Regions from separate parts of the Pseudoalteromonas sp. SWXJ133 genome, predicted to be linked through region 2. Evidence: predicted binding sites of a transcription regulator. Region 2 holds the regulator's gene; each other region holds the start of a gene.
What was found. The regulator LexA, encoded in region 2, represses DNA repair genes until DNA is damaged. The targets are predictions, from matches to a motif close to TACTGTATNNNNATACAGTA.
Positions count from the first base shown of each region.

Region 1: the regulator LexA is predicted to act here: its motif matches at 5,964-5,983, upstream of I6F40_RS05700 (DUF4007 family protein).
Region 3: the regulator LexA is predicted to act here: its motif matches at 3,100-3,119, upstream of ruvC (crossover junction endodeoxyribonuclease RuvC).

Region 1 covers NZ_JADYXJ010000005.1:144,071-154,008, forward strand. The annotation lists gene I6F40_RS05685 (cysteine desulfurase family protein) at 1-647, shown strand, start outside; gene I6F40_RS05690 (phosphoadenosine phosphosulfate reductase family protein) at 659-1,555, opposite strand; gene I6F40_RS05695 (hypothetical protein) at 1,539-4,937, opposite strand; gene I6F40_RS05700 (DUF4007 family protein) at 4,939-5,877, opposite strand; gene I6F40_RS05705 (DEAD/DEAH box helicase) at 6,110-7,765, shown strand; gene I6F40_RS05710 (ATP-binding protein) at 7,777-9,582, shown strand; gene I6F40_RS05715 (hypothetical protein) at 9,636-9,938, shown strand, end outside.
Region 2 covers NZ_JADYXJ010000036.1:10,259-20,196, reverse strand. The annotation lists gene I6F40_RS19860 (DUF2909 family protein) at 1-261, shown strand, start outside; gene I6F40_RS18890 (cytochrome c oxidase subunit 3) at 164-1,039, opposite strand; gene I6F40_RS18885 (cytochrome c oxidase assembly protein) at 1,075-1,605, opposite strand; gene ctaD (cytochrome c oxidase subunit I) at 1,605-3,197, opposite strand; gene coxB (cytochrome c oxidase subunit II) at 3,197-4,339, opposite strand; gene lexA (transcriptional repressor LexA) at 4,822-5,439, opposite strand; gene I6F40_RS18865 (PaaI family thioesterase) at 5,607-6,047, shown strand; gene I6F40_RS18860 (hypothetical protein) at 6,048-6,428, opposite strand; gene I6F40_RS18855 (membrane protein) at 6,742-7,467, shown strand; gene I6F40_RS18850 (chaperone modulator CbpM) at 7,543-7,863, opposite strand; gene I6F40_RS18845 (DnaJ C-terminal domain-containing protein) at 7,863-8,831, opposite strand; gene I6F40_RS18840 (endonuclease) at 9,063-9,716, shown strand; gene I6F40_RS18835 (S41 family peptidase) at 9,816-9,938, shown strand, end outside.
Region 3 covers NZ_JADYXJ010000020.1:33,867-43,804, reverse strand. The annotation lists gene ruvB (Holliday junction branch migration DNA helicase RuvB) at 890-1,897, opposite strand; gene ruvA (Holliday junction branch migration protein RuvA) at 1,905-2,522, opposite strand; gene ruvC (crossover junction endodeoxyribonuclease RuvC) at 2,525-3,049, opposite strand; gene I6F40_RS14175 (ABC transporter permease) at 3,181-5,682, opposite strand; gene I6F40_RS14170 (ABC transporter ATP-binding protein) at 5,672-6,385, opposite strand; gene I6F40_RS14165 (arylesterase) at 6,386-7,009, shown strand; tRNA gene I6F40_RS14160 (tRNA-Pro) at 7,121-7,197, shown strand; gene I6F40_RS14155 (hypothetical protein) at 7,373-8,209, opposite strand; gene I6F40_RS14150 (Hsp70 family protein) at 8,567-9,938, shown strand, end outside.

The DNA of each region.
Region 1 (9,938 bases), on a different contig from region 2:
TTTTCGAGATTGGTGAAATATGTTTTGAGCACAATATTCTTTTTCATAGTGATGCAGCGCAAAGCTTCGGGAAAACTGAGATTGATGTAGATGATCTGAATGTTGATATTATGTCGTTTTCAGCTCATAAAATCGGTGGCCCAAAAGGTATTGGAGCTGTCTATATTCGAGACTTGCGCAAACGCTCTCTAACGCCTGTAATTCATGGTGCAGGGCAAGAGCAAGGAGTTAGAGGTGGAACAGTAGCAGCGCCGCTAATAGTCGGTTTTGGAACGGCAATAAATACATTTCCACACAGTTATCTAAGCTTTGTTGATAAAGGGATACGTAACTATTTGTTAACGCAGCTTACTATTGCTGAAATCCCTTTTTCTATAAACGGTAATGAAAAAGCTTTACCGCATATAGTTTCTTTAACTTTACCTAAAACAAATGTAGGTATTTTGATACGAGACAATGAAGAGCTCTTTTGTTTAGCTCAGGGCTCCGCTTGTTCTTCTAAAGAAATTGAAGCGTCACATGTTTTAACTGCATTAGGTTTGAGTCGTGAGGAAGCTGAATTTACTTTTCGCATAAGTTTTACGAACGAAGTCACAACCGCAGATATTAATCTATTGGTCTCAGCTATAAAAAAAGCGGCTATTTAGCCGCTTCCTTATTATTTATAGCATGTTACACAGGCTCCACCGCCTTCTGCTTCATCATAAATATCATCTAATTCATTGAATTCACATACACCGTCAAAGTCGCCTAACAGTGCATTGCGACGCTTTTTCTTGTTAAAGCGAGCAACTTTCTTCTCGTGATTTTCAATAATTCTTTTTTGTACTGCTGGGTCTTCTAATGTTTCTAATGGCTGGCCTTGGCCCATCCAATAAAAGCGTTCACCTACAGTAGTATTGTTGTCATCGCCTTTTTCAAAAGCTTTGGCTTCTTCAAATAAATCGGGGTGCTTTTCCATAAGCTTAACCCATTCAATTTTTCTTTGATAAAAACAAAATGTACAACCAGAGCGAGAGCGCCATTTATAATATTCAGGCAGTTCTAAACCATTGCGCTGTAATATATTTTCAATATCACTTCTTACTATGCCGTGTTCTCTAAATGGGAAGACAGATTCAATTGGCTTTTCAATTGTCATATAACCTACGCGTTCAGGTTCATCTGCTCTTATGCCAACATAGTTTTTTATTTTGTAACCATCTTTAATAAAGCTATCTAACCACTGTTCAAAAGGTTTTAGCTTCATTTGAACAGTACACCACCGATCTCTTTGAGAAGGTAAGTAATTACCATGCTCTTTTAAAAGGTGAGCAAAGTCTTTTTCACCACGGCCTTCAATATTATTTAAAGAACGCGCATTTAATCGATGAATATAACCAAGCTTTTCTTCAAGTTGATCAATAAACTCATTTGTTTCAGGTAACTCATAACCCGTATCGGTAAAAAAGTACTCTACGTCTAGCTCAGGATAAGTCTCTTTAACAAATAGAGCTAAAGCGCTACTGTCTTTACCACCAGAAAGGCCTAAAACATGTTTAACTTTCTGTGTCATTTGGCACCTCTATTTGTGTTTGATCCATCAAATTAGTTAATAAGTTGGTAAGTGCCGCCAGTTGCTTTTCTTTTGGCATTTCGGCAATAGCTCGTTGAATATTATCTACCGCAGCTTGTACATCACCATCGGCCACTAAATCATGCTTCGTGAAACTACTAAACTCTTGATGGTTACCATCGTCATCTGTAGTTATAAAAGCAATGGGTTTCGATGAGCCTTTAGCCTGAAAATTGCTAAAAGATTCAATACGTCTAAATTGCACGCATAAATTTTGTAGTTCATCTAGTCCAGTACGCAAAAGCTTGTCTGTCCATTTAGGCTCAGGCACACCCGTTAATATATTAATTACAAACTCAAATTTAGATTTACCATCAATGAATTGTGACAAGCGGTTTGCTAAATCTTTTACTTTAGGGCGTTTAGCTTCTTTTTCAACTATGTCGCAGCGGGCTTTTAAAACACTATTAAAATCTTCGCCTAGCATATTAATAATAATCTGCTTAAAGCCGTTGAGTAGCATTTCGTGCTGTGCGCTTAAATCTTCTATCGCAGTTTTAAGGTACGCACCTAGCTTCTCCTCAACTTCAGGGTCATCTTGTTTGAAGCCAAAAACAGCGGGTAAATCATCCAACACTAATTTATATGGATCATTTGCGGCGATCACTTTATTTCTAAAGTCTCTAGCTTGCTTAGTTAACCCACTTTCATTTGAGCTAGTAAAGCTTTCGCCGCTTGTTTTTTTTACCCATGTAGGTAGTTTATGAACAATACCTACAATATGCTTAGCAATATTTAAAATGGCATCATCTTTTTTGGCTTCACCTAAAGTTGCTTTAGCAAGGTTATCCAGTAAATGGCTTTGGATTTCTGATATTTTAAAATACCTAACGCCAGCTTCAATCGGGTGTTTATATATTTTATTAACTAATTCTTCATCAAGTTCAGGTATAAAAACAAACTGCTTTGTCGAATCCCAGTCATAAAAAGCTACTTGCCCTTCAAGTGCCTTCAATAATGCTAAACCATATATACGGCACAAGCCTGCGGTTAAACCGAATGGTGGTAACATCCACATTTCATAAAGCTCGGCCATTGTTACATGTTTTGTCGCTGAGTTATTTTTTATGAACTCAAAACCACTTTCAAATAATTCATGCATTTTGGGATTAGCACTTATAGACTCTTTACTCCACTCACTCGGGAATAAGTAACCCTCAGGCGTTTCGCAGTGCCAACCTTTACTCTTCAAACAAGATAGGTAAAGACCCTTTTCTGGAGGGAATGATTTATCATCAAACCCAAGATCTTTTTTATCGCCGTTCTCAAACATTGCATTCATTAATTTTCGTATTGCACTGTTTGCACTGCCCGAAGGTTTAGATCGGTTAACTAACTCGTTTATTACCGGAGGCGACTTACTAAATATGACCTCCGCAATATCAGACGCTATTTTTGTTACAGGAAGTAATGCTAATTTCTTGCCTAAGTATGACCAGCGAGCATTTTTATAAGCATTTTGTAGTTCAGTCTCTACATTTGATTGCGCAAACTTTATTCGGCTCTCAAGCTCATTCTTAGCAATTAGATCATGAGCAATTTTTTTCTCATCTTTTAATATTTTGCGAAGGGCTATCAACTCAATTGCAGCGGTTTTTAAATTGCTAAAATCATTAAAAGTACCAATTACAACAAATGGCATTGTTTTAGCATTTTCTTTAAGTGTTTTGGCAACATCAGGATTTGTTGGTAGAACAAAAGATAAAAATGCTTCACCTGTTTTAGGTTTTGTGACAAACGACTCAAATACTTGAGCATCAAACTTATTTAAAAGTTTAGTTGTTGCCCAGCGCATGGTACCTGTTTTATGGTAATGCGCTGTCGCTAAAATATTCTGTGGTGTCGCACATGCTTCAGTCCAATCAATACCTTCACTAACAACCTCAACCTGTTCACTAATAAGGTTATTAATATCTATATCGCTGCCCTGAAACACAAACAAAGCGTCATGTTTCTGGCGATAAATAATAACAGTACTAGCTTCTAATTCCGCAATCGCATCATCAACATCTTCAATTTTATAGCCACGACATACAAAATACTCTTTTATAAAGTTTCGTTTTGCATGTAACTGATGATGAAAACCAAAAATAGTTAATAGCGCAATTAGCTTAGTAATAGCTATATGGAGCACGCCACCTTTTTGCTCTGCTCTATATATTGCATCAGAGCCTTCGAGCCACGCTTTACTATCTTGAGAGGTAACAATTAAATGGTGTAAATTATGGTAAAGGTAATCCCAGTACATTTCTGGGCGATACAAAGCTAGCTCTTCATTAAGCTCACTGTAGCTATTATTTAAAAACTCTCTAAAACCATGTTTTTCATGTGAGGCTAAAAAACCAAATAAGCTACGCTCGTTCTGAGAAAAACGACGACGAGAAACAGGGCCAAGCAATAAACTAACAATAGGATCTAATGGTAATGTTTTACTAAGTGCATTGACGTTTTTATTTTGATTAGCAAAAGCACCGCTTACAGTATTAACTAAATTGGCATACTTTGATTCAATAGCATCAGCTATTTTCGGTGCTCTATAAATAGAGTCACCAACGAGAGTTAAAGATTCATCAATTGATGGGTTAAAGCTCAAATCACGGTAGCGACCTTGTACTTTGCTCCATTCTTTTTGAGTTTTAACATCTTTATTTTTAGCATAATCCGAAAAAGCTTGATGTAAAAAACCCATAAGCAGCACAGGGCGTTTTGCTTGTTGTACAATATCGGCTAAAGATTGAAATAAATGTAGGTCTTTGTTCTCACGGGATTGGTAATCTAAAGCTTTACCCATTTCATCAAGTAAAATTAAAACACCGTCTTCATTTTTACTGGGTTTCTGTAATAATTTTTTTATTTCAGCTAAGCATTTATCATCATCAAAATCAGCTATTTCTGTTTTATCAAAGTCTTCATCAAACGCATTAAGTAAGCTAATTAAAATACTGTTCGCTGGCGCTTCTAAACCACATACATGCTTAACTGTTTGCCAGCCATTTTTTAATGCAAAGCGTTTATCAAAATCAGTAATAATATTTTGAGCACTATTCAGCTTTTGCAATGCATAAGTACGTTGCTCAACATCTATAGAAAGTAAGCATGATAAAAATAAGGCCACGGTTGACTTACCAGACCCATAAGGCCCAGTAATAGTAAAAGCGCGTTGAGTGCTATTTTCAAATTCACGACTAATAGTATCAAGTACATTAATGGCTGTACCATGCAATACAAATTCATCAATAAACGGAGAAAAATCAGTACTCTCAGTATCAATTCGTGTCGAACTTTTGTAGCGTTGATTTATTGTAATTAAAGTATCTGACATATTATTTACCGTAGTACATATCTAAGTGTTTGATAGCATTGCCTTTTATATCATCTGATATACTTACCTGTCTCAATCCTAGTGAATCAACCCAAGTTACGTGCTTATCAGTAAATTCTTGAGCTTCGTCTAACTTTTGACCTAAGCCCGACTCTGAAAGCCTAAAAATCCTTCCCGGAGAGCAAGGTTTTGTCAGAAGCGAGTCAAAATCGATAGTGCCAACATTTGAATCTTGAGTTTCGTTATTAAAAAATTTAAGTAACGCAAAAATAAATATCTCAACAGGTAATTCAGGGCGCTCAGACAGATTACTTATATAGAATCCGCCCCCGTTATCTTGCAATAAGTTCAACTCAGAAAGAGGCGAAGTAAAGTGATCTTCATCAACTTTAGTTACTTTTTTAGCAGTACTATTTTTTTGTTTTTTACTGTAAGTATTTAAAAAGCAGTCCACATCTTTTTTTAGAGTACTAGGATTACCAACTTCTGTTTTAACTAATCGTTTTGCATCGTCATAGCAATCATCGGTAAGTTTACTTTTTTCAAAATATTGAACATTAGAATAATTAAAAAAGTAACGATAAGCTGTGAGGCTTTCATTATTAAAATTTAACCAGAAGTGCAGTAACCAAATAGAACCAGGCAGTTCTAAAAAAGGATCTTGTCCTTTTTTATCTAAGGCGCCAAACAAGTATTTACCACTATCAGTCACATAATGACCATATTCACTTTGAGGACTTCTTTTTATTACGTTGCTTGATTCAGCCCAATACTGAATCGCCTTTACCATATTTTTACCAACACCTAATTCAACAACAGAATTGCGAATACTGTCTTCGCTAGACGAAAAATTGCTTTTATTATTCAAGTGATTAATAGCTTTGAATAGCCATCCGTAGCGTAAAGGGAAGGTGTCATGCCCTGTAAATTTCGCTTTCATGCTAATTTTGTAACCTTTAATTGGAGAGAATGTCCAAGAGCAATATTAACTTTATTTTTGTAGCAGCGAAAGAACTTTATCTCAGAATGTGTATTTATGTACAGTAGTTATTAGTTATGATTATAACACCTTGTTAGGTACATACTTTTGTTGTAGTCTCTGGAAATATGAATGCAAACTTAATTGTGTGAAGTTAATAAATGCTTTTAATTTTAAATCTTAAGGAGAAGATGTGTTTCAAAAGTGTCTAAACTGTTTTAGTGTTAATGCTTTAAAGTTTCTCGCAGGTCAAGATTCATTGTCATTCTTTGAGAATACTTTGAACATAGACAAGTCATACTATGATGAAAATAATCAGCAAAAGTTATTAGTTCAAGCAATAATAAACTCAAATCCAGCGCGGTTACTTTTAGCTAAAACAAGCCGTGAGTATTTTATTGATAGATTGAGTAAAGAAGACCTTAATGAAATAATTTTTAAAATAAACGGCTCTTATGTAAACGAAATTAATCCTGAACACTACGTAAATGTAAAAAATTTCTGCAACTCACAGCTCGGGCTAGTTACATTTTTAAATTCTTTAGGGTTAAACTTTATAGATTCCAGCAATAAAGTCGAAGAATATAAAGCGTTCCGCACTGTAAAGCCTGAGTATGGGTTATATCCTTATCAAATAGAGATATCTGATAAGGTATTTAATTCGATAGAGTTTGGGAATAATAATAAAGCGATAATTCACCTACCTACTGGCGCTGGTAAAACCCGAACAGCTATGCACATAGCATGTCGTCATTTAATGACAAAAAAAGATGCAATGGTACTTTGGTTAGCTAATTCTGAAATTTTATGTGAACAAGCATCTGAAGAATTCAGTAAAGCTTGGCAAAAGTTGGGTAATAGAGAAATTATCCAAGGTCGTTATTATGGTTCTAATAACTTTTCACTGGAAAGTATCAAAAGCGGCTTTGTTGTAGGGGGATTACAAAAGTTAGTTTCTTATTACAACTCAATGACACCACACCAAACCGCCGCATTTGATAAAAAAATAACATTAGTTATTTTTGATGAGGCTCATCGAGCATTAGCTTCGACTTATAAAGACGTTTTAGAGCGGTTTTTGGAGTTTTCTCCACAAGCTAAGTTAGTTGGTTTAACGGCTACGCCTGGGCGTGTTTATAAAGACGATAAACCTGAATTAGATCCAGAAAATAAAGCTCTTGCTGAGCTTTTTGGTAATAATAAAATTACTATGGATGTTGCGCCTTATCAACCAATGGAGTTTTTGATAAAAGAGAATTATCTAGCTGATCCTAAGTTTATTGAACTAAATTATGACGATATAGATATTTATAAAAATACAGGTGCTGTAAGTCATTTCACTGAGAGTGAGTTGTTAAAAAAACTTAGCAGTTCAAACAATCGTAATTCTATTATTCTTAAAACAGCAGTTCATGAAGTAAAAAGCAATCAGTCAAAATTGATTATTTTTGCTTGTGATATTGAGCATGCAAGAAACTTAGCCTTTTCTTTATGTTGCATGGGCGTTAAAGCTGCATCTGTTGATAGTAAAAGCACTACTTCTGAAGAAAAAACTCAAATTATCGATAATTATAAGAATGGTGATTTAGATGTTTTAGTGAATTGCGAAATGCTTACTACGGGCTTTGATGCTCCAGAAACAAATGTTGCAATTATAGCTCGACCCACTAACTCCTTAGTTTTATATCTACAAATGATAGGCCGCGCATTACGCGGTAATCCCTCTTTAACTCCTAAAACGGCACGTATTTATACAGTGCTAGATGAAATATCAGAGTTTAATAATGTTAATTTAGCTTTTAAGCATTGGAATGAAATGTGGACAGAGCTTGAAAATGAAAAACTTTAAAGGATTATAGAATGTCTTTAGTAAACCCTAAACAATATATTATTTCCGCGCGCTCTAACGGCTATAAAGATACCGCTTACGCGATTGCTGAGTTAGCAGATAACTCAATTCAGGCGGGAGCAGATAAAGTTGAAATCTTAATTTTTGAAAATCAAAAAAGAACTATTGAAGAGATTGCTATTGTCGATAATGGGGCTGGGATGTCACAGAGCTTATTAGCTTCAGCTTTGGGTTTTGGCGAGTCTGGCCGTGAGAAAGATAAAGATGGCAACTTATTAAATGACGATACTAAAGGAATGGGTAAGTTTGGTATGGGTTTACCTAATGCATCTGTTTCTCAATGTAAAAGAATTCAAGTATGGAGTTGGAAAAATAAACATGAGGTTTATTATACATATTTAGATGTTCAGGAAATTATAGACGGTATTTATAGTGACTTACCTGAACCAACTCTAGTCGAAATGCCCGAGAAATACTTAGATTCGATGTTTGACGGAGACATGCCTGAGTCAGGTACCTTTGTTTTATGGTCAAATCTAGATAAATTAAAGTGGAAGCGCTCTTCAACATTATTTGCTAAATCACAATATGAAATAGGTAGAATGTACCGTAGGTTTATCTCTAAAGGTCAGTGTTCAGTTCAATTTAAAGTTTTTGATACTTTTGGTGGTTCTAAAATGCAGGCATTAGAACGCGAAACTAAAACAGGTTTTATTAAAGCAAATGACCCACTTTACTTGATTGCTGACTCTGCTCTACCAGAATTGCCGGGCCTACACATAGACGAGGAGCCTACATTTTTTGAAGAGCTTGAAAATTTTAAGTTTCAAGTCGAATTTCAAAAAGCAAGACATACGATATGCATACGTAGCTCAGTTGCAAGAGAAGAAATTATAAAGCGAATTTTACAAAGTAGCCCTGAAAATAAAGCTGGTAACACGATATATGGAAAAAACTGTGAGCGTAACTTTGGTCTTTCAGTGATGCGTGCTGATCGAGAAATTGAACTTATATCAAATGAGTTTTTTTTGAAAGATGATGCAACTAAAACACGGTTCATGGGAGTTGAAATTGATATTCCTCCTTCATTAGATGAAGTATTAGGCGTCACTAATAATAAGCAGCATGCTCATAATTTAAAAGAGTTAATTGCTGAAAAAATGGATATTGATGATGAGAGTGTTTTAGATAATGAGGGGGCAATAATAGAGTATCTCCGTAATAACAATGATGAAGAGCGCGCTGTTCTTTTTGAGATTTCAAGTAAATTAAAAAAAGCGATTAACAATGCAAGAAAAAGAGCACGTGCTTTAACTACTACAAGAACTAAAAGCGAGAGTGAAAATCTAACCGAGGATGATAAAGTTAGTCTCACTGTTAATAGTGTTATGAATAAGCGTGATGAGATAAGTCCAGGTAATACTCTTTCACAAAAACCTAACTACCAGGAATTAGAAAAGAAATTAGTAGATGATTTTGGATATAATGAAACAAATGCAAAATTAACTGCCAAGAAAATGGAAGATTTACAATCTAGAATAAGTGTTCAATATAGTAAAACTTCTAATCAATCTTTTTTCGAAGTAGAAAACCTTCAAGGTATTGCTGTACTTATTATTAATCCTGAGCACGAGCTATACACAAAATTCTTAAGCCAAATGTCAGATAAAGATAAAATGATATTTAAAGTGCTGCTAGGAGCTTGGGCAGTGATGGAAGACTCTACAACTAATGAAAATAAACGACGCCAACTGGAACGAGCACGTAATGACTGGGGTGAAGTTATTGAAGAGATGTTTGAAGAGTTAGACCTTTAATATGGGTAAGGCTAACAATATTAAAGTTGTTAGCCTTAGATAAGGCGTAGAATATGAAAACACTATTTGATCCCGTAAGCTATTTTTTAAAAAAAAGAACAAAAGATCCTATAGTTCGTAATGCTCTAGAACAGCAAGTCGCCGAAGTAGCTTTGCAGTTTCCAAAAGAGTTGAATACAAGTATCCAGATTGTAAAAAATAAATCACATGATGCTTTTGAGTTTAATTTTTTAAATAATCATTTGTATATAGATATAAATGGAAGTCACCCTTTTTATGAAAAAGTCTATTCAAAGTCATCAAAAGAACAAAAACAAATAATAGATTTTTTCATCATTAGTATGTGTCAAATGACA
Region 2 (9,938 bases):
AACTTATTTAGAGCATTGTTTATTATGGTGTCAGGGAAAACTGGGGGACGACCTATGTCTCACTTTTTAGGTCGTCGCGTATTGTTTTCGGTCGTTGTTTTAGTTGTTGTTATTGCAGCGCTTAAACTTGGTTTTATTAAAGCAAATAATTCGCCAATAAACGCTACAGCACATATACAAATACAAACAAACACAGCCACACCACATCAACAAAGTGCCAATACCAAGCAGCTGCTTGGAAAGCAAAATACTTATCTTTAGTAAAGTGCCCTTTTAATATCCGTAAAAATATTACAAATAAAAGTACGGTTCCTAACGTTACATGCATGCCATGAAAACCAGTCAATAAAAAGAACGTATTACCGTAAATGCCCGCATCTAGCGTTAGGTTAAGGTCATTATATGCATGCATGTACTCCTCAACTTGCAGCCCTAAAAAGCAAACGCCCAATAAAATAGTAGCGCCTAAAAAAACTTTAAGTGGAGTGCGTTTATTGTTTTCCATCGCTACGTGGGCAAAATGTAAAGTAACTGAGGAAGTAAGCAGTATTAAGGTATTTATAAGCGGTAAGCCTTGCCAGCCCATAGCTTGAGTAGTTTCACCAGCAGGTGTTGAAACTAGCGGCCAAACAGCTTCGAAAGTTGGCCATAAAACCTCGTTAGTCATTGCATTATTGCCTGCGCCTCCAAGCCAAGGTACCGACAATACGCGTGCATAAAAAAGCGCACCAAAAAAGGCCATAAAAAACATAACTTCAGAAAAAATAAACCAGCTCATACCTTGTCTAAAAGAGCGATCCATTTGTGCTGAGTACAAACCTTGGTCCGATTCATTAATTACATTTTTAAACCAGCTAAACAACATATACACAAGTACAGCAATACCGGCATAAAGCAGATAAACCCCGCTACCACCTTCTTTACCTACACTCATAACAGTCAAGCCTGCCCCTACTGCAATAAAAAACAATGCAACAGCACCTACAATAGGCCATGGGCTTTGCTCAGGTACGTAATAATGCTCATATTCTTGATTCATTTTATTTACTCCTAGTTTCACACTAGTTTAAAAAGCTAGTTGTTACTTGCCACCAGCTGTTCACTAATATCAAATACGGTATAAGATAAAGTTAATTCTTCAATATCGCTCGGCAGTGCGGTATCAACATAAAAAAGTAATTTAAATTCAAGTTCTTCCCCTGCTTTTAGAGGTTGCTGAACAAAGCAAAAACAGGCTATTTTGTGTAAATACTTTGCCGCTTTACCTGGCGAGACTGATGGTACAGCCTGCATTACTTTATCTAGGTTGCTGTTATTTTTAGCACTAAACATTACTTCACGCATTGCACCGGGTTTTACCACTACACTGTATTCTTTTGATTTAACTTCAAACGGTGCACCACTTTGTGCGTGAGTAGTAAAGCTAACGCCGACTTCTCGATTTTGTACTATTTGTGTACTTTGCTCTGCTTGCTCAAGCGAAGGTTTTCCATTAAGCCCTGTTACATCACAAAACACGTCATACAAAGGTACTAAAGCAAAGGCAAAGGCAAACATGCCTATGCAAATAAGTACCAAACGTTTGAGTAGCGGTGCGTGTGTCATTACTTAATTACCGGCGGCGTAGAAAAAGTATGATATGGCGCTGGAGAGTCAACTTCCCACTCAAGCCCTTCTGCCCCTTCCCATACTTTTGCAGGCACTTTATCACCGCCACGCGCGCATTTAATTACCACAGCTACAAACAACAATTGCGATAAACCAAAGGCAAATCCACCAATACTTATGATTGCGTTAAAGTCGGCAAATTGAAGTGCATAATCGGGAATTCGACGCGGCATACCGGCAAGCCCTACAAAATGCATAGGAAAAAACAATACGTTCACACTCACCAGCGATAGCCAAAAATGCCATTTAGCTAGCGTGATATTAAACATATTGCCCGTCCACTTGGGCAGCCAGTAATAGGCCCCCGCCATTATCGAAAATACAGCCCCTGTTACTAATACATAATGAAAATGCGCCACTACAAAATAAGTATCGTGGTACTGAAAGTCAGCAGGTGTAATTGCCAGCATCAACCCCGAAAAGCCACCTAAGGTAAACAGCACAATAAACGCAATACTAAAAAGCATTGGCACTTCAAAAGTTATTGAGCCTTTCCACATTGTGGCAACCCAATTAAATACTTTTACTCCTGTAGGTACCGATATAAGCATGGTCGCGTACATAAAAAACAACTCGCCAGCGACCGGCATCCCAGTGGTAAACATATGATGAGCCCATACAATAAAGCTCAATAGTGCTATGGAGGATGTGGCGTATACCATTGAGGCATAGCCAAAAAGTTTTTTACGAGAAAAGGTAGGTACTATTGTAGATATAATGCCAAAGGCAGGAAGAATCATTATGTATACTTCGGGATGACCAAAAAACCAAAAAATGTGTTGGAACATCACCGGGTCGCCACCGCCTGCGGCATCAAAAAAGCTGGTCGCAAAATACTTATCGGTAAGTACCATAGTGACAGCCCCTGCAAGCACTGGCATTACCGCTATTAATAAAAAGGCAGTAATTAACCACGTCCATACAAATAAGGGCAACTTCATCCATGTCATGCCTGGGGCACGTAAGTTCACTATGGTTACAATCACATTGATTGCGCCCATTATTGAACTAATCCCCATAATATGTACGGCAAATACAAACAATGCAGTATTATCATTACTGTATGTTGTAGACAGTGGTGCATAAAAAGTCCAACCAAATGCAGGACCCCCACCAGGCATAAATAACGATGCCAATAGGATTAAAAACGCAAACGGTAAAATCCAAAAGCTCCAGTTATTCATTCTTGGCAATGCCATATCTGGCGCGCCAATCATGAGTGGTATCATCCAGTTAGCAAGGCCTGTAAAGGCCGGCATAACCGCACCAAACACCATAATTAAACCATGCACTGTGGTCATTTGATTAAAAAAGTGAGGATCGACCAACTGTAAACCTGGTTGAAATAATTCAGCTCTGATCACCATGGCCATTCCACCACCAATTAAGAACATGGTCAGCGAAAAAATTAAATATAAACTACCTATATCTTTATGATTAGTTGTGTAAAGCCAGCGTTTAAAACCTTTAGCTGGGTGATGAGCATGATGAGCTTCATTGGCGTTAGGTTGTTCTACTATGCTACTCATTAGTTCGCCTCCACTTTGGCATCAAGTGCTGCCTGTATTTGACTCGGTTGAATAACATCACCCGTATCATTACCCCACGCATTACGTTTATAAGTAATAACCGCTGCTAATTGCTTTATAGATAACTGTTTGGCAAATGCTTGCATTGCCGTACTGGGTCGCCCATGGATAACTACATCAATGTGATCTTTTATATCGCCAAGCACTATAGGGCTGCCTTTAAGTGCAGGAAATACACCCGGTAACCCCATGCCAGTAGGCTGATGACATGCAGCACAATTGGCCATATATACTTGTTCGCCTAAAGTCATTAATTCTTCTTTTGGGAGGGTTTTATCAAGTAATGCGGCATCTGCTAATGCTGCTTTTTGTTTAGCTTGCTTTGCATCTGCAAGCCACGTTTTAAAATCAGCCTCAGATTTAGCGACCACCACAACGGGCATAAAGCCATGATCTTTACCACACAACTCAGCACATTGGCCTCGGTAAGTACCTTCTTCATTTATGTTCGTCCATGTTTCGTTTATAAAGCCGGGATTCGCATCTTTTTTAACTGCAAAATCAGGTACCCACCAAGAGTGAATAACATCGTCAGAAGTCATTAAAAATCTTACTTTTTGATTTATTGGCAGTACGAGAGGTTTATCAACCTCAAGTAAGTAGTTAGGATTTTTATCTGCAAGATTCGCTATTTCATCTTGCGGGGTAGATAAAATAGAGTAGAACTCTACATCTTCACCCATATATTCATAATGCCATTTCCATTGCGAGCCTGTAATTTTAATAGTGAGATCAGCTTTGCTGGCATCTTCCATTGCAATTAGGGTTTTAGTGGCTGGTACTGCCATAGCAATTAAAATAACAAACGGGATTGCAGTCCAAAGTATTTCTACTTTAGTGCTTTCGTGAAATTGGGCAGGTACAGCCCCTTTAGATTTACGGTGATGAATAAGTGCCCAAAACATAATTGCGAACACTATCACCCCAATCACACAACATATTATAAATATGGTCATGTGCAGCTGATATACATTATTGCTTATATCGGTTACGCCTTTGCGCATATTGTATTGGCTGTTAGCCAAAACTGGGTGCGAAAAAACACATAATATAAGCCACAAGGTAGAGGTCAGTTTACCCATGTGACGGCTCCTTTGATGCTATTGCGAATGCAAAGCGAAGAGGCGTACGGCTTAAACGCCAATTCGTTATTTTTATTTTTTTAGTCAATCTCATTTAATATTGATTGGTTTTGCTGCGCCAACAACGGGTTTGTGTATATTGTGTGTTCTCAAAACTAAAAAGCTGTGAGTTATTATTAGCTCAGCACATTAATAATTAGCTAAAAAATGAACAACAAGCAAGTTTTAGTATAAAAAACAATCAGGTGATATTGAGTAATTAATAAAAAATCAATAACCAACTAGGTAACAGTAAGTTCAAAAGATGAGCAAAACAAAGGGGTTTAACGCATTCGAAGGGGGAAAATATAAGTGCAAAAAAGTTTACAGCTTAAATTGTCAGTGAGCTATTTATGCCCTATTTTTAGTGCGAATTTAAAACAAAAATGCGTACTAATTAGTACGCATTTATAAAACTGCTTGTTTAAAAGCTATTTTTAAAGTCACATCCAATCAGCGTTTCTTATAACGCCAACGGCTAAGCCTTCAATATTAAAAGACTCATTCTCAAGATCTACTTCAATAGATTCAAAATCGTCGTTTTCAGCATGAAGTAATACTTTACGACCCGCTTTCTCAAGACGTTTTACAGTTACGTCTTCGTCTAGGCGGGCAACAACAACTTGCCCGTTTTCAGCGGTTTGAGTACGATGTACAGCAAGTAAATCACCATCCATAATACCAATATCTTTCATGCTCATACCGTTAACGCGTAGTAAAAAATCTGCAGCCGGTTTAAACATTAATGGATCGATTTTGCAGTGACTTTCAACGTGCTCTTGCGCCAAAATAGGTGAACCAGCAGCAACACGCCCTATAAGCGGTAAACCTAATTGTTCTGGCTCTTCTTCTTCAATTAACTGAATACCACGGCTTGCACCTGGTTTCATTTTAATTGCGCCTTTTTTAGCAAGTGCTTTTAAATGTTCTTCAGCAGCATTGGCACTTTTAAAACCTAATGTTTGCGCTATTTCAGCACGTGTAGGAGGCATACCAGTGTCTTTAATAAAAACTTTAATTAGTTCGAGTATTTGAGCTTGGCGGTTCGTTAATGGTCGCATACAACTGGTTTTCCATACAGTACATTTAACTGTGAGTATATACAGTTAAATAAAAATCGCAAATTTAAATTAAGCCTTAAAATAGCCAAAGTAATTTCACTTGTGTACATTTTAGGGATATAACTAAAGCTAGGTTTATAAATGATTAAAAAAGCAAAGGAGTCATTATGAGTATTTGGTACCAGCCCATCACTTTAGAGCTGTGCAAGCAGTTAGAACAAGGCATTGATGGCCAAGGAACATTAATGAAAACCATGGGAATAGAAGTCACTGAAATTGGTGATGATTACTTAGTAGCCACTATGCCGGCAATTCCTGAGCATCATAACCCAATGGGAATGGTTCACGGCGGTGCTAACGTTGTACTTGCCGAAACAGTTGCCAGCTATGCAGCTAACTTTGTTGTCGATTTTACAAAATTTTACTGCGTGGGGCAGGAAATTAGCGCAAGTCATTTAAAAGCATCTCGCAACGGCACTTTAACAGCAACGGCAAGAGCGTTTCATATTGGCAAACGTAGTTCAGTGTGGGAAATAAAAATTACAAATAGCCGCAATGAGCTGTGCTGCGTATCAAAAATGACCGCAGCAGTCGTAGAGCGAAGGTAGTTACTTTTCGATTGGGTAAATTGTAATTTCCATACCCGCACCAATCGCAGATATACGTAGTAATGTATCTGCATCTAAGGCTTGATTAAAGCACTTAGGGGAAGTGCCTGATTCAAAACCAATATCAAACGTTCTACGTGAACAGCTTAACCATTGCTTTAGCGCGTTACGCGAACACGATTCAATAAGCTCACATATATGGTTTATTGCTTTGTCAGGCGTGTTTACTACACCTGTTGCTTCAATACGCGCTAATTGACGGTATTCGTCTTTGTCATAATGTAAAATCGTCGCGACTTTTTTCAAGTCTGCCACTAGCAAACTAATATCTTGCTTTGATTCAAGCTCAAGATCTACATTTAAAAATTGAATTTCCGACATCGTTTCGTATTTATCCTCTAATAATTTCATTGCAAACTTTAACGCAGTTTTACCGTTATACCAAATCAACTATGCTCTATTAACCACTTTATATAGATATTTCGCAGCTTTTAAGTATTTTTTAGCGTTTAAAGCTAGCTGGATATCAAACACTCAGCTCAATTAAACAAATAAGTCATGTTAGCAATTTAAGTGTAATCTTTTTTATTTTTAAATGATTACAGTAAGCTATAGTTTAAACTGCGACAAAATGTCGCAGTAACTAATCCCATTAATGTAATAAACTAGCCTCTAAAAATAATAAGACTAAAACATGAATAAAAAAATATTTAAGTATGCTCGCAAGTTACATAAATGGCTCGGTTATTTGCTCACATTACAAATTTTAGCTTGGCTATTAGGCGGTTTAGTCATGAGCGCTATTCCTCTTGATAAAGTTCATGGGGAGCATCTTGCAACACGTACTCTTAATAACCCATTTACGCAGGCTGATTATGTTGCCTCCCTTAACGATATTGCATCTCAGGTGGTTAATCCAACACAAATAATTTTTGAGAACTTTTTAACCACACCTATAATTACAGTAATAAATAAAGATGAACAGCAAAGCTTTAACGGTATAACAGGCCGGCCTTTTGAGCCGCCAACTAAAATACAAATTACCGCAAATGCTAAAGCACACTTACTTATTGATGCTCAAGTGACAAGCGCTGTACTGCTAAAGCAAGGTATGCGAGAAGTTGGATATAAAACCAATGTTTGGCAGGTACAATTTGACGACACATTTAACACAACACTGTATTTGTCAGAAAATAACGGCAGAGTTGTCACCGTTCGCAGCACACTATGGCGAATTTTCGACTTTTTTTGGATGTTACATATTATGGATTACGATGAGCGAGAGGATTTTAATAATCCGCTGCTTATTAGTTTTGCAGCAACCAGCGTACTTTTTTGCCTAAGTGGTATATTACTACTTATGCAAAACATACGACTAAAACGATTTATCCGAATTAAAAGTAAGAATAAATCAAAGTAGTCATATTGGTTTTTAAGAACTAGCGCACTCTCACCAAAGAGTAAATAAGCCCTAGGAAGTACCCAAGGGCAGATTTTATTCCAAGTGTTTAAATCGACTCAAATGTCGCTTTAACATTTCGTTTTCGAAAATCAACTCATCACGCTCATCCAGCAATTGTAAAACTAAAGCTATTGCCGACCAATCTAACGAAAAGTCATGTTGAATACGGGCCGCTTTTTTAACTAAGGTCACTGCAGATACCGTAAATTGCCACTGCGTAACATGCTTCCCCTCAATTGGAACCGCAATATTGTGCTCAACTAGCTCATATAAAATTGCTTCGCTAATATCACTACTCAAACATAGCTCTTTGCTAGTAAGTAAATCATCTTTTTGTGTCACGATAATTTGCATTATGGCTTGCTCCAGTTATTACGGGGATCAAAGTGAGCTTTTTCGGCTAATTCTTCCCAAAGTTTTTTACTGGTATCATCAACAGATGTTGGATTAACAATTTTAAGCACAGCAAATAAATCACCTTTGGCTTTTTTACTCATTAATCCCTTACCTTTAATACGCAAGCGTTGACCAGACTGACTATTAGATGGAATAGTTAATTGGATTTTGCCTGCCAACGTAGGTAAATTTATTTTTGTACCAAGAGCCGCTTCCCATGGTGCAAGAGGGACGACTATATTTAGGTTATGACCTTCAACATCAAATAATAGGTGGGGCACTAAACTAATTTGTAAGTACAAATCGCCATTTTGCCCGTTCGCTGACCCTAATCCGCCTTGCCCTTTTAGTCGAATTCGTTCGCCATTTACTGAACCTGCGGGAATTTTCACTTTAAGTGATTTTTTAATTTCAGAGACACGACCACTACTATCTCGCTGCGGTAACATAAACTCAACAGGCTTAACGGTATCAACTAAAGTCTCTTCAAGAAAAATCGGGAACTCTATTTCCACATCTTGTCCTTTTTGCGCGCGAGCGGCGTTACTTCTGCTCTGCCCGGAACGATTGAATCCACCGGCGCCGCCAAACATTGAATTAACAAAATCAGAAAACTCTTGATCGGTTTGAGGATCGCTTTGCTGATAATTACTTTGCGATGAGGCATTGTTACCACCATAATTACCTTGCTGTTGACGAGCACGATTTTGTTGATGACGACGTAACTCGTCGTATTTAGTGCGTTCTTCTTTGTTATGAATGACTTCGTAAGCTTCTGCTATTTCTTTAAACTTATCTTCTGCTTGAGGCTCTTTGCTTACATCTGGGTGATATTTTCTGGCTAATTTTTTATAAGCTACTTTAACTGCTTTATCGTCTGCATCAGGCGATATTCCGAGCACTGCATAATAATCAACAAATTTCATTTGCAATCCAAATCCCCATATTGAGTAAGCTTTAAGCATACTCCTTAACGTATAATCTTGTGTGGTTAAAATACGATAAATAGTAAGAAATAAATGAATAGTGAAAATAACTTTGAATAAAAAATTAATCGGACACTTTTTAGTAATATAAGTGCAGGCCTTAAGTTAACTTTATCTTTTATCTTCAAGGCTTTAAACTGCCTGTTCCTGTAGTTCACATTTGTGATGGATATGACTCGATTTATTCTGGCCTTACTGGCTTGCTGTGTGTGTTTTTCGGTATCTGCCGAACAATTTACCCGTTTTTCAACGGCTAAAAGACATTTAATTAAAACCCTCCCTGACAACGCCAAAAGTATTTACTGCGGTTGTGATATTAAAAAAGAAGGCAAAAAACTCATTCCTGATCCTTCTAACTGTGGTTACATTCCTCGAAATACACTTACCCGCTCAGGCAAAGTAAATGTGCGAGCACTACGCATTGAGTGGGAACATATTGTTCCGGCGTGGGAATTTGGTCATCAGCTACAATGTTGGCAAGATGGCGGACGTAAAAACTGCCGTAAAGTAAGTGCTAAATTTAGAAAAATGGAAGCTGATATAAATAACTTAGCGCCAGCTATTGGCGAAATTAATGCCGATCGCTCTAATTATCGTTTTGGCATGCTTAGCGAAAACGCCACACAGTATGGTCGCTGCGAAGTAAAAGTAAACTTTAAGCAACGTGTAGTTGAACCGCCTGTCTATGCACGTAAACGTATAGCCGACACTTACGCTTACATGCAGAAAACATACGGTTTAAAAATCTCTGATAAACAGCAAAAGTTATTTAATGCGTGGAAAAAGCAAGCATTTGCAGATACAAGTAGTGCGAGCAAGCTCTAAGCTTTAACACTCATTTACATAAATCAAAGTTATAAATGTTGAATAAACGAGCGAGTGTTGTAATATTTTAAACAACTTATTTACAGAAAGTCCTTAACTATGTTTAAAAATAATAAAACCTCGCTTGCCATTTTTGCAGCACTTTCGGGCTTTGCTTTAACGGGTTGTGGCGGCGGAGGCGGTATCGACTCTGCTCCTGTAGTTACCACGCCTATAGTTACA
Region 3 (9,938 bases), on a different contig from region 2:
TGTATCTACTCCATTTCAAGCTGACAACGATATTGCTATGAATAGGCAACAAAAAACGTTAAAAAACAGCTTTAGTTAGCATTTCCCTTTGCTTCAGCAGTTTATTTAATCTTTTAAATAAACTCGCTAACTATAAATATGCGTAAATATATAAGCAAAACGTCATAAAATGCGTCGTTTATTCAAAATAAGAGCATAAACACTCAAAAGTTGTCAGCCCCGTCTTAATGTAATAGTAAAACTAATACCGAGCCACAATGAAAGTCATCACTTAAGCTATAAATTTCATAACCTTATAAATTTAACGATTAATTAACGCGCAAGATTAAAACAACAATAAAATTCACCGGATTAGTTTTTATAATCTGAAAATACAAATTTTCTAGTTTGAATAAAAAGGTGATCTTACGTATTATTCTCCCATACCGAACTAGCGCACTGAATGAGATAGCTTCATTAAGCCAAGTTCTTAGTAATATGATATTTTATCGTATTACATTGTTTTACTCTTTCTGGATAAAACCAAATTAAGTAAAACGTAGTTCCCTGGATTACTTCCTTCAACTTGTTGTTTGCCCGCATTTTTTGCGGGCTTTTTTTGCCTGCAATTTACTACGCTACACACTATATTTATAAACTAATAATCGCTTTACTCAATCTACGATAAGTAATTCGCTTACTAGTTTGAGCGAAAGGCAGGATAGCTTCGCGAGTCTTAACGCCCTGTGAATTAACAGTTAACCATAAAGCGCATAAATTTTTAAGTAACATTTGCAACAGTGTGTTGAGGTTTTGGGTAAAATACCAACTTGTATAAATATTTGAAAGAAAGGGGTACTAAGTCAATTACCTGCTGCGCAATAAACCACAGCAAGTAATGTGTATGAGGCTAGTCTTTTTTAGGAAGTAAACCAAAGTGATGGTATGCACTGTCAGACACTATTCGCCCACGCGGAGTACGCTGAATAAATCCTTGCTGAATTAAAAATGGTTCTATCACATCTTCTATTGTTTCACGCTCTTCACCAATAGCTGCAGCAACATTGTCGAGCCCTACTGGGCCGCCCATAAATTTTTCAATTATGGCGAGTAAATATTTGCGATCCATATAATCAAAGCCACTTTTATCTACGTCAATCATATCAAGCGCTTGCTTAGCTACTTCGGCGTTTACTGTACCGTCAGATTTTACCTGTGTGTAATCGCGTACACGACGTAATAAACGGTTTGCAATACGTGGTGTACCGCGCGAGCGTTGTGCAATTTCGGTTGCGCCATTGTCACACATTTCTAAACCAAGATAATGTGCAGAGCGCCCGACTATGTGCGACAAATCTTCTACAGAATAAAACTCTAATCGCTGCACAATACCAAAACGGTCACGTAGTGGCGATGTAAGCGAGCCTGCTCGCGTAGTGGCACCAATAAGTGTAAATGCAGGTAAGTCTAATTTAATAGAACGCGCAGCTGGGCCTTCACCAATCATTATATCAAGCTGGTAGTCTTCCATTGCTGGATACAGTATTTCTTCAACTTGCGGGCTTAGCCTGTGTATTTCATCGATAAAAAGTACATCGCCTTCTTCTAAATTGGTAAGTAGTGCAGCTAAATCGCCTGCTTTTTCAAGTACAGGGCCTGATGTTGTTTTAATACTTACGTGTAATTCGTTGGCGACAATATTTGCAAGCGTGGTTTTACCAAGCCCAGGTGGGCCAAATATTAATAAATGATCGAGCGCTTCACCACGGGTTCGGGCAGCTTCAATAAAAATTTCCATTTGTTGCTTAACATGAGGCTGGCCTCTGTAGTCGGCTAAAAGTTTAGGCCTTATTGCACGATCTATAGAGTCTTCATTTGTTTTTTCAGTCGCATCAATTAAGCGATCCGCTTCAATCATGGGTTACTCACAACATTGATTTTAAAGATTCTCTAATAAGAACCTCAGTAGACATATCGGGTTTGCTTATCGATTTTACTGCTTTTTGAGCTTGTGGCAATTTATAACCTAATGCAAGCAGTGCCGATACGGCATCATCGGCTGCGTTATTAGCTATTGTCGCATCGCTCATTGGCTCTATTACTGCGCTGTCGCTAAATGGCGTAAATAAATCATTACCCCAATCTTTTAATCTGTCTTTCATTTCGAGTACTAAACGCTCGGCTGTTTTTTTACCTACACCGGGTAATTTAACTAGCGACGTTGAGTCTTCGTTATTTACACAGCTTACAAATTGCTTTGCCGACATGCCCGATAAAATAGCTAAGCCAAGTTTTGGACCAACGCCATTTGCTTTTAATAGCTCTCTAAACAAGGCACGCTCAACTTTATTATTAAAACCAAATAATAGCTGAGCATCTTCACGCACTACAAAGTGGGTGTAAACAATCGCGTTTTCACCAATTTTTGGTAAATCGTAAAAACAGGTCATTGGCATTTGTACTTCGTAACCGACACCACTTACTTCGAGTAATATTTCTGGTGGCTGTTTTTCGACTAAAATACCATTTAAGCGGCCTATCATAGTTATTTCCTTAATCGTCCTCTAACGGTTTTGCTTGCGCTACCCGCTAGTTTAATTAAATTTTGTTCTGAGTGAGCGTGGCAAATCGCAATAGCGAGTGCATCAGCTGCATCGGCCTGTGGCGTACCGGGTAGTTTTAAAATATTTTTTACCATGTGTTGCACTTGAGTTTTATCTGCACCACCGTTACCTACTACTGCTTGCTTAATTTGCCTAGCTGAATATTCAAATACGGGCAAGTCGGCCATTGCAGCGCCTACAATAGCAGCGCCTCTAGCTTGGCCAAGCTTTAAAGCAGAATCGGGGTTATGCGCCATAAATACTTTTTCGATGGCAAAGGTTTCTGGTGAAAACTGCTCAATAAGCTGTGTAATGCCTTGGTAGATCATTTTAAGTCTAACCGGAAAAGGATGATCAGCTAGCTTAATACAGCCACTGCCTAAGTATGTAAATTTAGAACCTTGGTGGGCAACAACGCCATATCCGGTCAAACGTGAACCAGGATCGATCCCTAAAATAATGGCCAAACTTGCATTCTCATTATTGTTATTTTTAAATTACGCTAATAATGCCAGAGCACTGTATAAATTACCAGTACAAAGAAAACAAAAATGCCCACGTGTTAGGTGGGCATTAGAAGGAGCATGTTAGTTTAAGCTTACCCTAGGGCACGCACTAATCCTTGAGTGTTTTGTTTAAGTGTTCGAGCAATCATTAAATAGCCTAAACCTGCTACAAATACTCCGCCCGCTACCGGCCCAATAATCCATATATGTGGGTGTAGCTTACCGGCTAAATCAAACATTTGTTGCTGCACAATTAAAAGTGCTATATCACTAAAAAATGCTGCGACTAAACCGGCTAAACCACCGAGTAATAAAAACTCATACAAGGTCGCGTTTTTAATTAATCGGCTTTTAGCACCAAGTGTTCGTAGTATTACAATTTCTTGCATACGTTCACCCAAGCTAGCTTGCACTTGCGATATAAGTACAAGCGCTCCACACAGCACTACAATAGCCAGTACAAAGCCAATGGCGAGCGATACTTGCGAAATAGTTGTTTGTATTTGCTTAACAAAGTTATCAATGTCAATGGCTGTAATAGTTGGGTAAGTGCGCAGTAACTGGCTAAAGTCACGCTTTTGCTCTGGGTTTATGCGTACCGACGAAATATACGTTGCCGGAAAATCTGCAAGTACATCTGGGCTTAAAATAATAAAAAAGTTAGGTTTAAGCGTAGCCCAATTAACTTTACGAACACTGGTAATTTTAGCGTCGAACGACTGCGAACCAATTAAAAATGTAAGCGTGTCGCCTATTTCAACATCTAAACGCTCAAGCATCGACTCCTCTACTGAGGCTTCGGCTGTTGCATTTTCACCAAACCACGCGCCTTGTGTTACTTCGTTTTGATCTGGTACATCCTTAAGCCATGTAAGGTTTAGCTCACGGCCAATACCGGCACGTGCTTCTTCGTCTTTTTTCTCGTTGTCTTGCAGCGATACAGAACGTGCTACCAACTCGCCGTTCACCGCATTTACGCGCCCACGAATAGTGGGATAAAACTCTGATACTTGAATATCTTTTTGAGCTAAATATTCATTAATTGGCTCAAGCTCATTTTGCGTAATATTAACTAAAAACGCATTAGGCGCATCGGCAGGAAGTTGCGACTGCCAATCAGATATCATGTCGTTTTTAAGTACCACTAAAAACAGCAGTAATTTAATCGCTAACGAAAAACTAATTAACTGTACCGCGTTCACATTTGCACGCTTTTGAATAGATGCAATTGCAAGCGACCAACTGTTACCTGGCTTAAGCCCTAATTTTCGACCGCCACCAAATATTAATTTAGATATCAAAAACAACACACCAATTAGCGCAAGCGTTGAGGCAAACAAAATAAGCGTTATTTTTATGTTGTTACTAAATAACCACATTAATAAAAACACAGTTAGCGCACTCATGCCTAAATGCACACGACTTACTGCCAACTTGTCACCTAAGTTACGGCGCAGCACTCTAAGCGGTGGAATATCAAATAAATCAAATAACGGTTTAATAGAAAACATAACAGCACAAATTACGCCAGTGCTAATAGCCACCAGCCACGGTTTAAAGCCACCTAAAGGTAGCTCTGTGCCCATACTTTTTGATAAGTAACTTGTTGCTGTTTCTTGCAAGCCATAACCAATTAAAAGCCCAATGCTTACCGCCATTGCACATACAAGCAATAAATGGAGCATGTATATTTTGCGGATCATTGAACGGCTACCGCCTAGCGTTTTCATCATCGCTACTGGGTCGTATTGTCGTTCACAATAACGTTTTGCTGAAACGGCTATAGCCACTGCGGCTAAAATAATACCTAATAGGCCGGCAAGTAATAAAAAGCTCTCTGCACGGTTTAAACTATTTGAAATAGGTGATTGACGGTCTTTAACGCCGTACCATTGTTGGTTTTCTTTCATTTGTGGTTTAAGCCACTCGTAAAAGCTATTTATATCGGCCTCACTACCTGCATAAAGTTGGCGATAATAAACACGACTACCTGGCTGCACAACTTCGGTTTTTGCCACATCGCCAATATTAATAAGCACGCGGCGGCTGCTCGAAAATACATTAAATGGCGCATCGGGCTCTTCTACAATCACTTTTGAAACATTAAATAATGCAGCGCCAAGCTCTACTTGCGCGCCTATATCAATATTTAAACTGTAAAATACTGATTCACTTAGCCACACATTACCAGGCGTTGGTCCGCTATTAGCAACCTTAGTTTCACCTGTTAAAGTGTCTTTAACTTTTAACTGCCCTTTTAGCGGATACGCATTAGATGCCGCTTTTACTGAGCTAAACTGCATTTCATCATCGGCAAACAACATAGTGTCGAAATACACCATTTGTGCCGTTTTTAAATTTTGGCTTTGTGCTTTAGTAATAAAAGCAGTGTCGAGAACATGATCGCTTGCAAGAACACGGTCTGCAGCAATAAAAGCACTGCTTTTTTGCGCAATACTTTGCCCTATTCGCTCAGTAACCATCGACAGTGTAAGCACGGTTAAAACAGCAAGTGCGATAGCCGCGCTTATAACGGTTAACTCACCACGGCGAAATTCTCGCGAAAATAACTTAAGCGCTAACTTAACCCACATCGGCAACGTCCTCTACTTCGCTTTTTACCAGTAAACCCGCTTCTATTTGAATAATATGCTCACATTTTTGTGCAAGCCCTTCATCGTGAGTAACTAAAATAAGCGTAGTGCCATGTTGAGTATTTAAATCGAATAATAAGGATTCAATCATTTTACCGTTTTTGCTGTCTAAGTTAGCCGAAGGCTCATCAGCAAACAGTATTTTAGGTGTACCAATAAATGCTCGCGCAATAGCAACACGTTGTTGCTCACCGCCAGATAGCTGCGACGGATAATGATCAATTCGATGGCTCAAACCTACTTTTTCAAGTAAGGCAATTGCTTGCTCTTTCGCATCACTTTCGCCAGCAAGTTCTGCTGGAAGCATAACGTTTTCTAGTGCAGTTAAGCTTTGTACTAACATAAACGATTGAAACACAAATCCAATTTTAGCCGCGCGCAGTGCAGCACGTTCTTCTTCATCTAAATTGTGTAATGGCTCGCCATCTAAAAATATTTCGCCGCTGCTTGCAGTGTCCAGCCCTGCTAATAAACTGAGTAACGTAGATTTACCAGAGCCCGATGTGCCAACAATAGCAACAGACTCGCCATGCTTGACATTAAAGCTGATGTCGCTGAGGATGGGCAGCTCACCTTCAAAGGTAGAGACTACTTTAGACAAACCATTAACCTGAATTATATTTAATTGAGAAAGCGCTGACATATGACTCATTCAATCCTACGTTTAGTATTCATTTTATTTTTAGTTACCAAACCGCTGAGCGCAGCAGCCGACAACACGATTTTAATACTCGGTGACAGTTTAAGCGCAGCCTACGGACTTCAACAAGAAGAAGGCTGGGTAAAATTGTTACAAGATAAATACGACGACGAACAAGCCGACATAGAACTTATCAACGCCAGTATTAGTGGCGAAACATCTGGCGGCGCGCTGCGCCGTTTAGATGCATTGCTTGAGCAATACGAACCCTCTCATGTACTTATTGAGCTAGGTGCTAACGACGGTTTACGTGGTTTTCCAGTTAAAAAAATGCAAACTAACTTAACGTCTCTTATTCAAAAAAGCCAAGCAGCTAATGCGATGACCGCATTAATGGAGATTTACATTCCCCCTAATTACGGCCCGCGCTACAGCAAAATGTTTACAGACACTTTTACAGACGTTAGCGAAGAAACAAATGCATATTTAATGAACTTTTTTATGCTAGATATTGCCAGCCAATCTGATCTAATGCAAAACGATAGTTTACACCCTAACAAAAAAGCCCAGCCATTAATACGAGATGAGATGTATGACTCGATCAAAAAGTGGTTAAATAAAGACTAGCCAATTAATACACCGCAAGAGTGCTACTTTATGCCTCTTGCGTAATAAACATCCAAACAAACAATCGCTTATTGATTTTTAAAAAAATACACGTACTATTGCATACAAAGTCGGTATGTGGCGCAGCTTGGTAGCGCACTGTCATGGGGTGGCAGGGGTCGAGAGTTCGAATCTCTCCATACCGACCAATTAAATCCTTCCTAGAATAATGAGCTATAAATAATACTATATACTTTATCCTATTATTAAATTGTAGTTATTGCTTACATATCGCACATTTATCGAACTCTACCTATTTCAATTTATTTCCACACTTGCGGTCTGGCTGCGTGGAATATAGGAATAGAGCTAATGGCACCAAAATTACATTCGATCCATATGATTCCATAAGTACCTTTGCTTACTGTTAATTTCTATCTCTAAATTTAATACTGCTAGATGGATTCTATGAATAGTCTTTTTCATCTCATCAAATATTTTCATATTCACATCCCTATCAGTAAAGATATTCTCACCACTTTTTGTTCGTCCATTTCGATGAACACAATCATGCCTATAGCTAATAAGCCTCTCTAAGGAACTTCTATTTTCTTTACCAATGACATCATTAATTTTTAGATTGAATACCCCTTCGAATAATGCAGATACAACACCTATGTTATGAAATAAAAGTTCATCTAGCCTTGAGTTGACTTTTTGAAGTGGTAAATTCTTATTGGTTAAAAAGTCCACTAAAGTAAACTTTTCACTCTTCAAATCCTTTGAGCTTTCAATAAACTTCAAAAAGCAACCGAAGTTACTATTTATATAAAACTTAAATAGATCAGATAAATATGTTTCTAAAATTGTTATTGAGTGTGTGAAAAAAAGTCGTCCTATGAAATCTGTATAGTTTACATCAGCTTCTTGAAGCTCATTTAACGAATAAATTGCATTTATATATGCTCTTTTCAGTGTGTAATCATCATCGGTTGCTAGAAGTGCTTCGTTATTCGCAACAAAAAACGCAGCTGAACTAACGTCATAATTAACTATAATATTTCTGTTATCACCACACCGTTTACAGGCATTTGTTATTAAATCTTCACCTATATTATCTTTAGAACTACCAGGTGTAGGCACATTAAAATCGTCTATATAATGTTTAAAATAAACTTCTTCACCACATTTGCTACATGCAAATTGAATGTAAAGTTCCATAATCTCTCCTTGCTAAACTTTAAGGTTTTATAATACCCCCCTTAATGCTGTTTGAAAGTAAGTTACTCTTTAATATTTAATAACCTGACTTCACTAACAGTAAATCTGCACAGTTCTTAAGTAATACCTAGAATGTGGCTGTTCTTCAATTAAGTTTTCCTTATACATTAAATAAACACCCGCTCGTTGACATTTTGAATAAAATAAAGTTAAGCGTATAATTTTCAATCAGATATTAATAATAGGTTTTTAATTAAACTGTACAATGGCATCGGTGCGAAACTAAGTTGAATTTAAGGCTCTGTATTAAGTAACTTAGCATAGCGATGATTTAAGTCATTCAGTAAGGGAAATAAAATGAAAATAGGGATAGATCTCGGTACAACTCATAGCGTAGTGGGAATATGGCAAGATAACGCGGTTAAGTTAATTCCGGATATGGAGGGTAATGTGCTCGTTCCTTCAATTGTTGGCTTGTCGGAAGACAATTATATTCTTGTAGGCCAAGCCGCTAGGGATCGATTAGCAACACACCCTGCACATACCATTTCAGAATTTAAACGTTTTATGGGCACTGATAAAACCTTTTCATTGGGCGAACAAAATTATAGCGCAACGGAATTATCTGCCATTTTATTAAAAAGCCTAAAAGAGCAAGCCGAACATTATTTGCAAGAGCCAATCACTGAGGCTGTTATTTCGGTACCTGCCTATTTTAATAATAAACAACGCCAAGCAACGCAACAAGCCGCTTTGCTTGCAGGTTTAAAAGTTGAGCGATTACTTAACGAACCCACCGCCGCCGCACTCGCTTATGGGCTCGATAATAAAGACTGTGAGCAAACTTACTTAGTACTGGACCTTGGTGGCGGTACATTTGATGTGTCGGTTATTGAGGTGTTTAACGATATTTTTGAAATACACGCCTCAGCAGGTGATAACTACCTAGGCGGTAACGACTTTACTAACGTAATTGAAGAAGACCTTTATAAGAAAAATGATTTATACAGAGGTTTTTTCTCAGATAGTGAAAATCGTAATATTTGGTCTTTGTGTGAGCGCTTAAAGTGCCAATTAACTAACGAGCCAGTAGCGAGTTTTAACTTTGAATATAAAGAAAAAACATACCCATATACTCTCACGCTCGAAGATTACCGTACATTGTGTAGCGAGTTAATAGAACGTATTAAGTTTCCTATTAACCGTGCTATGTCTGACGCCGATTTAACACTTGAAGACGTTGATGGGCTTATTCTTGTTGGTGGCGCTACACGTATGCCTATTTTTCAGCAGCAAATTAGTCGTGTATTTTCACGTATACCACAAACCCAATATAACCCTGACCATGCTATTGCCACCGGTGCTGCAATTCAGGCAGGTATGAGCGCACGTGATAAAGAATTAAAAGATGTAATAATGACTGATGTTTGCCCATTCACTTTAGGAGTTGAGGTAAATAATAAACATGGTCAGTCTGAGTTTTTACCTATTATAGAGCGTAACGCAACTATTCCCGTAAGCGAAACTCGTTCTGTTTATTCAGCTCACCCAGAACAAGAAAAAGTCCTAATTAAAATTTACCAAGGTGAACATTACCTCCCTAAAGATAATGTTTTTTTAGGTGATTTAGAAATAGAGCTTGAGCAGTTAAATATAGTACAAGAGTTATATTTAACTTATACCTACGACCTGAATGGTGTACTTGAGGTTGAAGTGACTAATGTTGCAA